Regions from separate parts of the Serratia sp. C2(1) genome, predicted to be linked through region 3. Evidence: predicted binding sites of a transcription regulator. Region 3 holds the regulator's gene; each other region holds the start of a gene.
What was found. Region 3 encodes Fur, which represses iron uptake genes when iron is present. Its sites were predicted from a motif close to ATAATAATGAGAACNACTATCAA; they were not measured.

Region 1 (3,268 bases), on a different contig from region 3:
GTGCTGGTTTGCGCCTGGCGTAGATCGCCGTTGGCGATGCGTTCCGCCAGCGCCAGAGTGCTGCGCAGCGGCCGGGTGATCTGCAGCGTGATGCGCCAGGCAATCAGCAACCCGGCGATAATGGCAACCAGCGTGGTGATGCCCATCTGCAGCTGCGCCGCATTAATATCGTTATGGGTTTGCGCCAGTTCGTCCTGCATAAAGGCGTTGACCAGCGTACCGACCTCCTGGGCGCTGTCCCCCAGCCGCTGGCTGATCTGCTGTTCCTGTTCATAGGCCGGCAGGTAAGCTTCGATTCGGTTTTTGTAGTCGTCGAGCGCGCTCAACAGCGGTTGCAGCAGGGGGCGCTGGGCATCGCTGAGCCGTCGGCTGAGGGCGTTTGCCGCGTTGCGTGCGTCATCAATTGCCGCTACCAGCGGCGCTTCAGATTCGCGGTTCAGGCTCAGCAACAGGCCGCGTGCGCCGTAACGCACCAGGGTCAACTTCTGATTCAGTTGAACAAAAGCCAGTTGCAGGTCGCCATTGGTCAGTTGGCGCTCTACCTGATTCAGGCTGTCTTGCACTTCCGACATGTTCCAGCTTTGGCGTACCGCGTCTTTCGCCGCTACCGCCTTTTCGAAGGCGTTTTGCTGTTGCTGGTATTGGCCGATCAATACCACCAGGCGCTGCAAGTCTTGCCGACTTTGGGCATCCCAGTCTAACGCCTGGCCCTGGTTGATCAACCGCACCGCGTTTTCGATATTGGCGCGGTTATTCTTCAGGTACTCGGGCCGGTAGGTCTGGCCGAACAGCGCGCGGTTATATTTGGCCTGATTGATTTCGTCATTCAGCCGATTGCTGAAATCGATGCGGTCGGCGCGGGATTCGATGATATGCAGGTACTGTGCGCCGGTGCCGGCGATGATCGCCGTCAGCAGCAGCATCAGGCCAAACCCGAGGCCGAGCTTTTTACCCACGGTAAGATGAACGAACTTTCCTGCCAATGTTTGCAATGCCGCCATATTATTTTTCCTTTGCGGGCGAACGTCGATTGAACAAATCATCGGCAAAGGGCGGTCAAACTTTAGCGGATTTTGGGCAAAAAAATGCCCGCTTCACGCGGGCATCATCAGTGCTGGGGGCGAATTACTTCTTCGCAGCGAAGCGTGCTGCCGCTTCATCCCAGTTAACCACGTTCCAGAATGCCTTGATGTAGTCTGGGCGTTTGTTCTGATATTTCAGGTAGTAAGCGTGTTCCCACACGTCCAGGCCCAGGATTGGGAAGCCTGAAGCGCCGGCAACGGCTTCGCCCATCAGCGGGCTGTCCTGGTTAGCGGTAGACACCACGGCCAGTTTGTCGCCTTTCAGCACCAGCCAGGCCCAACCTGAACCGAAGCGGGTCGCTGCGGCTTTCTCGAACTCTTCCTGGAATTTCTCGACGCTGCCGAAATCGCGCTCGATAGCGGCTTTCAGATCGCCACCCAGCGTGGTGCCGATTTTCAGGCCTTTCCAGAACAGGCTGTGGTTAGCGTGGCCGCCGGCGTTGTTACGCATGAAAGTGCGCTTGTCGGCTGGCACTTTATCCAGATCCTGGATCAGCGCTTCAACGCTCAGCGAAGCCAGCTCAGGGTACGCTTCCAGCACGGTGTTCGCGTTGTTGACGTAAGTCTGGTGGTGTTTGGTGTGATGGATTTCCATCGTCTGCTTGTCGAAATGCGGTTCCAGTGCGTCGTAGGCGTACGGCAGGGATGGCAGTGAATAACTCATAATCATCATCTCCAGTGGTGTATGGGCGGCGCAAGGTGCGAGCACCGCGTAAGCAGTCGGATCATTATAGTTAATTAAATGATCTTGAAAATGATTATCAATGCCCTACTTAGTGTAAGGGATTAAATCAATCCACAATGCGCTGCGGGTGAGTAAACACCGTGGCGCGGCCGGGTTTGCTGAAGCCGACCAGCGTCAGGTTGCTGCGCTCGGCGATTTCCACCGCCAACGAGGTGGCAGCGGAAACCACGAACAGGATCTCGACGCCGCACATCGCGGATTTTTGCACCATTTCATAGCTGGCGCGGCTGGAGACCAGAATCGCGCCCTGTTGCCAATCTTGCTTTGCGCGCACGCCGAGCAACTTGTCGAGCGCGACGTGGCGGCCGACGTCTTCGCAGCCGCCCAGCAATTCACCCTGCGGCGAAATCCAGCTGGCGGCGTGGGTGCAGCCGGTGAGCTGCCCGACGCTCTGTACCTGCTTGAGCTGCCTCAGCGCGTGGTCGAGGTTGGCGAGAGAAAAGCGTTGGGTGAACGGCAGCGCAGGCAGCGGGCGGAAGATGTCCGCTAACTGTTCGATGCCGCACACGCCGCAGCCGGTACGGCCCGCCATGGCGCGGCGGCGTTCCTTCAACCCGGCAAAGCGGCGGCTGGAGAGCTCTATTTGCACCTCCAGCCCGTTGCAGGTTTGGTTAATCTCTATACTGTAAATATCGCGCGGTGACTCGATAATGCCTTCGGACAGCGAAAAGCCGAGGGCGAACGCCTCCAGATCTTTTGGCGTGCACATCATCACTACGTGAGAGATGCCGTTATAGACCAGGGCGACCGGCACTTCTTCCGCCAGCCAGTCCGGCTGTGCGGTGGCGAGTTGCCCGCGCTGATAAACCTGGGCCTGGGTCACCCCTGTGAGCGGGGTCTCATTTATGTGCTGCTCTGGGTTTATAGTATTCACTTAACTGGCACCTGTTTGTAACAACCCCATATACGCTGTGGTAATATTGCCGCGTAAAAACAAGATCAATTTTAGCGCTTCCCGCTTCAAGGGGGAAAGCGCCATTTGAAACAATGTGACAATCGAGAGTGAAAGGAGATCCCCATGCAGGTCAGCAGAAGGCAGTTCTTTAAGATCTGCGCTGGCGGTATGGCAGGAACGACGGTAGCTGCACTGGGCTTTGCCCCGGACGTGGCGTTAGCGGAGACCCGGCAGTACAAACTGCTGCGCGCCCGTGAAACCCGTAATACCTGTACGTATTGTTCCGTCGGCTGCGGGCTGTTGATGTACAGCCTTGGTGATGGCGCCAAAAACGCCAAAGAAAGCATATTCCACATTGAAGGGGACCCGGATCACCCGGTAAACCGCGGCGCGCTTTGCCCGAAAGGCGCGGGGCTGGTCGACTTCATCCACAGTGCAAGCCGTCTCCAGTTCCCGGAGTACCGTGCGCCGGGTTCAGATAAATGGCAGCGCATTACCTGGGACGATGCCTTTACCCGCATCGCCAAACTGATGAAGGAAGACCGC
Region 2 (3,268 bases), 1.2 Mb from region 3:
GCCCGGCACCACGGCAAAACCCTGCCCATCGAGATCAAATTGGATCTTGTCCTGCACAAAACCGCCCAACGCGTAGCTGCGGCTGTCTGATTCCGGTTGCATGATGGCCGTGAACGCGCTGGGTGCCGGCTCTTCACGGAATGGCCGCTCGGTATCGGTTAACCTCGCGTTTAGCCCTCCGCTCAGCGTATGGCGACCCAGCGTTTTGGCCATCTGCGTTTCAAAACCGTAGGTATTGACGTTGTAGTCGGAGTAAACCCGCTCCATGCTGCCGGTGCTGGTGGGCATGTAGGTGTTGTCATGCGCCTGGGTCTGCTGGTAATAGGCTTTTGATGTCAGGGTGTCGACGAAATCATTGTACGGCGTCCATTCATCTTTCAGGCTCACACCCCAGCGGCGCGTATTGCTTTGCTGCTGTGCGGTACCCAGGATAGCGCTGCCGGCCGAGTTCCAACTGTCGTAATGGGTGTGGTTGGTTTTATCGTAGTAATCCACCGTACCTGTCAGTTTGTGTTCGTCACTTGGCTGCCAGATCCCGGACGCCATCAGCGCATTGGAATGCCAGTTGGCCGGGTAAGCCTGGTGAGTGCCACTGTTGTTGCGCGTTTCCTGGCCGTCGCGGCGGCTATAAACAAACACCCCGCGAAGTTGGTCATCGCCCGCAGCTGCGGTAATGCCGTTGTGCCAACTGCGGTTGGACGAGTCGTAATCGCTCTGGTAACCAAAGTAAGTCTGTTTGGACGGCGACAGGTACTGATCTGCCGACTTCGGCGAAAACGAAACGGCACCGCCGATAGACGTATTGCTGCGTTCAATCGAGGTCGCTCCCGATTCGATCTCCACCTGGCCGTACATGTAAGGGTCAATATAGTCCCTGCCGATGCCAAAGGTATTAAGGCCGGCTCGGCTGACATAGCTGCGCCCGGTGGCGTCTGGCTGTGGAATGCCGTCGACATCCAGGCCGACGCGATTGCTCTCCAGGCCGCGAATGTTATACCCGGTGTAGCCGCTGCGATCGAAACCGCTTTTGCCCGAGGACGAGCCCCCGCTGACGCCCGTGGCGCTAATCAGCGGTTCATAACGCATGATCGAACCGAAATCGTTACCCCCTTTTTTCTGCATGTCTTGCGCGGTAATCGTGGTTATTGTCCCGGCCTTTTTCTCGATAACGGGCGCGACAACCGTTATTTCCTCTTCATTTTGCGTGGTCTTTTCTAATGGCGTTTTATTTATTTCAGCATTAGCGTTAAAGGAGTTGGTGATCAATGTCCCCCATAGGATGGAATGCCCGATAATTCCCTGGTAGTTAAAAGTTTTGCACATGTATTAGCCCTGCAATAATTATTGGTATTTGCTCGCAGTTGCTTCGCCCCGGTAATTCATCGGGATCAAGGGTATTAACGAAAATTAACAATCTGATAAGAAGGGTCTTTCTACGTAGACTTAATAAAATACATGTTAATGATAATGCTTATCATAAGCAATATCATTCTAATGAATGTATTACGGCGAGATTTCCAAACCGCTTACGGAAACCTTGCAAAGCGATCCGTCAGCGAAAGAAGAGGCACCAGCGGAACCAGGGGGTTAATCAGTAGTCGGCTTCGGCATTGCTGTGGTTGGGGATGCTAAGAGCCTGGTGCGCACTCCTGACAGCGGTCAAGACATGATGAATTGATAACCTTTCGTGTTTTGCATTGTCGGTGGCGCTCGGTGAATATCATCTGCTATCTCACCCTTAAAAATTTAGGATTTTGTTATATATACAAGTGGTATAAAAACCCGGCACTCTGAATGGGAAAAAGAATTTAACGTTACCCCTTTACCCCATCTGCTGATGGGGTTTTTTTCTGGTTTTTAATCGAGCCTTCATTCTCTCATCCCTTGTCTGGGGGATCCGTTGATGGTTAAGCCATCATCTCTGTGGCGGTAATTCGCTACACCATTAACGGCAGTTGCGCGATATCCCGCGACTTGCCTTTCTCCGGGCGTCCTGAGCTATACTGTGCGCCTCTTTTGGTAACAAACTCAGATGACTATGGAACGCTTTATAGAAAACGCTATGTATGCCTCTCGCTGGCTGCTTGCTCCGGTGTACTTCGGCTTGTCGTTGGCGCTGGTGGCGCTGTCGATCAAATTCTTCCAGGAGATCCTGCATGTTCTGCCGAACATTTTCTCCATGACCGAAGGCGATCTGGTGCTCACCCTGCTTTCGCTGATCGACATGGCGCTGGTCGGTGGCCTGCTGATCATGGTGATGTTCTCGGGCTATGAAAACTTTGTTTCGCAATTGGATATCAGCGAGCACAAAGAAAAGTTGAGCTGGCTGGGGAAAATGGACGCCACCTCACTGAAGAGCAAGGTAGCCGCATCCATTGTCGCTATCTCTTCCATTCACCTGTTGCGGGTATTTATGGATGCCAAGAACGTGCCGGACAATAAGCTGATGTGGTATGTGATTATCCATCTCACCTTCGTGCTTTCCGCTTTCCTGATGGGTTACCTCGATAAAATAACGCGCGATAAACACTGATTCGCCGCTCTGGCCGTCATCATCCTGATGGCGGCCCTCCTTATCTTCCATTAAAACCCTATACATCAACTTGTTAGAGGCTGGTTTTTAGCGCCGATTTCAGGTTACGTTGTCACCGTTCATCGCTAATGCCCGTCCTGCCGATTTTTCAGTTAGTGCATGAGATGATAATAACATTATAATGTCATTACATTCCCGCCGGGCGCAGAGGCTACCGTTGGCCACGTTTCGTCCCGTTGACAGGATCCAAAATCAATCATGCCGCTGAATGGTAATCCCCTACAGTACCAGGATGTTCAATCTATCCTGCCACACCGGTTCCCCTGTCTGCTGGTCGACCGCATTTTGCCCGCCGGCACGTCGATTACTGATGGGCGCTTAAGCGCCATCAAAAACATTACCGCCAATGAGCCGACCTTTTGGACCGGCCATCACCAGACTACCGTTTTCCCCGGTATCCTGATGGTGGAGGCACTGGCGCAGAGCACCGGTCTGCTGGCTCACTACTTTCTCGGCCCGCTGTCGCAAGGCGAGCATTATTACTTTGCGGCCATTCAGCGCGCCCGCTTCTACCGCTCTGCCCGGCCCGGCGACCAGTTGCGTATGGACGTCGCCTTTGTCCGGCAACGATCCGGCATTGCCCGTTTTTCCGGGCTGGCCACGGTCAATGGCCGCCGCATTTGCACCGCCGAATTTATGTGCGCCCGTAAATGAGCCCCATTTTCTAAAGGAGAC
Region 3 (3,268 bases):
TGGCGGGCCTGGATCAGATCTATGCAGCGCAAACCGGTGACGTGCCGGATAAAAACCCCGTCTATGAAAGAAAGTTGTTCGATGCGTTTTATCTGTTGTGGAGCCGCCACATCGGCAGGACTTTCCTCAGCCACGAGAGCTTCTGCAAGGATCACGGGGTTCATTATGACGCCGTTCCGCAGGCGGTGACCTGCGGTATCCGTGGCATGCGTCTGTTGGAAGATGTGATTACCAATGAGACGCTGCCGCTGAGGGAGGACGAACTGCGCAGCTATCGGCAATGTATCAGTCGTCTGGAGCGGGTGGATTGGCAGCTTGAGCAGCCGGCGGATCTGGCGCGGTATGCGGAAATATTTACCGTCGATGAGGTGCCGCGTATGGCCTATCCGGCGCAGATAAGGTCCGATATCGATCACTACCATTACTATTCGGTGCTGTCCCAGGATCGCGCGCTGGATCGAGTGAACCAGCTTTTCGGCGAGTATTTGATAGCCGATAACCGACGGCAGATCGACGAGGGCAATTACTGGCGACCAACCGTTGGAACGGGCGATGCGGTATTGGCGCTATCGCAGGGCGGGCTGCATTTTCTACCGGGGCGGCAGGCGGACGAAGCGGACAAGACCCGCATGGCGAAGCTGATTTTTGCCACCAGTTATCTGGAGTATTGCTCCGTCGGCAACCCCGCCGGGATGGGGCTGGTCTCTCTGCAGCGGGCGCAAAATATCGACCCCTATCTGGACCTGATTACCCTGGCTTACGAGCGGTGCGGGGCGTTTGTCGGATTTTTCACGGCGGCGAGCGTTGACGAATTGTATGGCGTTGAGGCGAACTCGCTGTATCGCGATGAAATAAAGCCGCTTGACGAGGCCTATGACGGGTTTGTGCGAACACTGAGCACGGAGGACGATTATTTTATCTGCAGCCTGGCCATAGAGAGCCGGTTCCGCGGGCAGGGCTATTTTAACCCGTTGTTTGCCCAGATTAAGCAGCGCGCGCAGCAGCGCCGGGCAAAACATATCGTGCTGTGCGTATGGCAAAGCAGCGATGCCTGCCAAATCTACCTGAACAAAGGGTTCCGCGTTCGCGGCGTTTTCGACTATGCCTGGCCGATGTTCTTCGATCGGCTGCTGTTTCTTGAATATGCATTGTGACGAGTTTACCCATCCGCGTGTCGGCGGGTGAGTTGACGGTGAAGTGCGTGTAAGTGGGTAGTGAGAGAAGTACCGCGGAGAAGTGCCGCTGCAATTGTTGTCTTTCTGATGTGATTTTCCCCGGGCCTGTCCGGGGATTTTTTTGTCCCTTACCTGGGGGCATAAAAAAACCGCCGTTAAGGCGGTTCTCAATGCCGATTGCGGGCATTATTTTTTGTCGTGCAAGGTGTCGTCTTCGCGGCAATCACCGATTTCACAGTGACCATACAGGTACAGGCTGTGGTTGGTGAGCTTGATACCATGCTGCTTGGCGATATCACGCTGACGCACTTCGATAGACTCATCGCTGAACTCGATCACTTTGCCGCAATCCAGGCAAATCAGGTGATCGTGGTGATGCTGTTGGGTCAACTCGAACACGGACTTGCCGCCTTCGAAATTGTGACGGGTTACAATGCCGGCATCATCAAACTGGTTCAGTACGCGGTAAACTGTCGCCAGGCCAATTTCTTCGCCCATATCGATCAGTTTTTTGTACAAATCTTCCGCACTGACGTGATGGCATTCCGGATTTTGCAGTACTTCCAGGATTTTGAGTCGCGGAAGCGTGACTTTTAGGCCGGCCTTCTTCAATGCGGTGTTGTTGTCAGTCATGCGGATTCAGTCCTGTTACTATGCTAATCAAGTTGAGGCATTCTTGCCTGTGGCATCGGTCGGCACAAAGAGTTAATTGCGTGTCATTATAGAACCGGTTGCCCTAAATGGAAACCGCCGGTTGTTAACAAAGATATCATGGCACAATTGCATGTTACACACGCAACGTCTTGATGGATGGGATAAACCGATATCTCAGTCTACCTTGACGATGTGGGAAGTTACAAACATGTAGCTTCTATTGCAGAAATCCGTGCTGCCGATGAACGGCCCTGCTGGCAACACTATGCACTTTGCAGGGCTTTTGTTCAACCTTTGAGGGTTAGCCGACGATATCGGCCAGGCTCAGTTCTTCGCTGATCTGTTTCACCCAGGCTGCGACGCGTTCGTTGGTCAATTCCGGTTGACGGTCTTCGTCAATCGCCAGGCCGATGAAGAAATTGTCATCCGCCAAACCTTTCGAGGCTTCGAAGTGGTAACCCTTGGTCGGCCAGTGGCCGACAATCGCGGCGCCGCGTGGCTCAATGATGTCGCGGATGGTGCCCATCGCATCACAGAAATATTCCGCGTAGTCTTCCTGATCGCCACAACCGAACAGCGCAACCAGCTTGCCGTTGAAATCAATTTCTTCCAGCGTCGGGAAGAAGTCATCCCAATCGCACTGGGCTTCGCCGTAGTACCAGGTAGGAATACCCAACAGCAGGATGTCGAAAGCTTCCAGATCTTCTTTGCTGCTTTTGGCGATGTCGCGGATTTCCGACACCTCTGCGCCAAACTGCTGCTGAAGAATTTTCTGGATCATCTTGGCAATGTTTTCGGTATTGCCAGTGTCGCTGCCAAAGAAAATGCCTACATTAGCCATATCGCGTATAACCTTTAAATTCAATAAATTGCATTGCACGATGTTAGCGTTGAACGCGATAACACCGATTAAAATGATGACATGGCAAGAATCTGCCTCTTACCGGTAAGTGCGTATCATGCCAGAGATTTACCCCGGGGTTTTATCGCGTTTATGCGATGCCGGGAGGAATAAAGGGTGTTGATCGGTGTCATCCATAACACCGTGCCGCATGTGCGGCTGCAAAGATCAATGTTCCGGCTGTTCATCCGCCAGTTGTGCCAGCAGCATTTGCTCAATAAGCTCGCTGCGGCTGATATTGCGCTGTTCCGCCAGTTTGTTCAGGGCGTCCACCGCATCCGCGTTGATTTTCAGTTCCACACGCCGTAAGCCACGGACTTTATCGCGTCGAAGCTGATTGCGCTTATTGATTCTAAGCTGTTCATCTCGGGATAGCGGGTTGGTTTTCGGGCGCCCCGGACGGCGTTCATCTGCGAACAGATCCAGCGTCGTGCGATCCGTTTGTTCTTTTGCCATAGGTAGCGGTACTGCAAGGGAGTTTGCATCAAAAAGCGTATACGCTTCCGGACGGTTCGGTTAACACACTTCGGGCCAATAA

Region 1: the regulator Fur is predicted to act here: its motif matches at 1,825-1,847, upstream of sodA (superoxide dismutase [Mn]).
Region 2: the regulator Fur is predicted to act here: its motif matches at 1,456-1,478, upstream of V2S86_RS07590 (TonB-dependent receptor domain-containing protein).

What each region holds. Positions count from the first base shown of each region.
Region 1 covers NZ_JAZFBA010000005.1:89,524-92,791, forward strand. The annotation lists gene V2S86_RS21660 (methyl-accepting chemotaxis protein) at 1-1,001, opposite strand, end outside; gene sodA (superoxide dismutase [Mn]) at 1,126-1,746, opposite strand; gene fdhD (formate dehydrogenase accessory sulfurtransferase FdhD) at 1,874-2,701, opposite strand; gene fdnG (formate dehydrogenase-N subunit alpha) at 2,846-3,268, shown strand, end outside.
Region 2 covers NZ_JAZFBA010000001.1:1,635,184-1,638,451, forward strand. The annotation lists gene V2S86_RS07590 (TonB-dependent receptor domain-containing protein) at 1-1,323, opposite strand, end outside; gene V2S86_RS07595 (TIGR00645 family protein) at 2,039-2,533, shown strand; gene fabZ (3-hydroxyacyl-ACP dehydratase FabZ) at 2,792-3,247, shown strand.
Region 3 covers NZ_JAZFBA010000001.1:2,868,173-2,871,440, reverse strand. The annotation lists gene V2S86_RS13520 (glycosyltransferase) at 1-1,154, shown strand, start outside; gene fur (ferric iron uptake transcriptional regulator) at 1,362-1,808, opposite strand; gene fldA (flavodoxin FldA) at 2,131-2,670, opposite strand; gene ybfE (LexA regulated protein) at 2,899-3,186, opposite strand.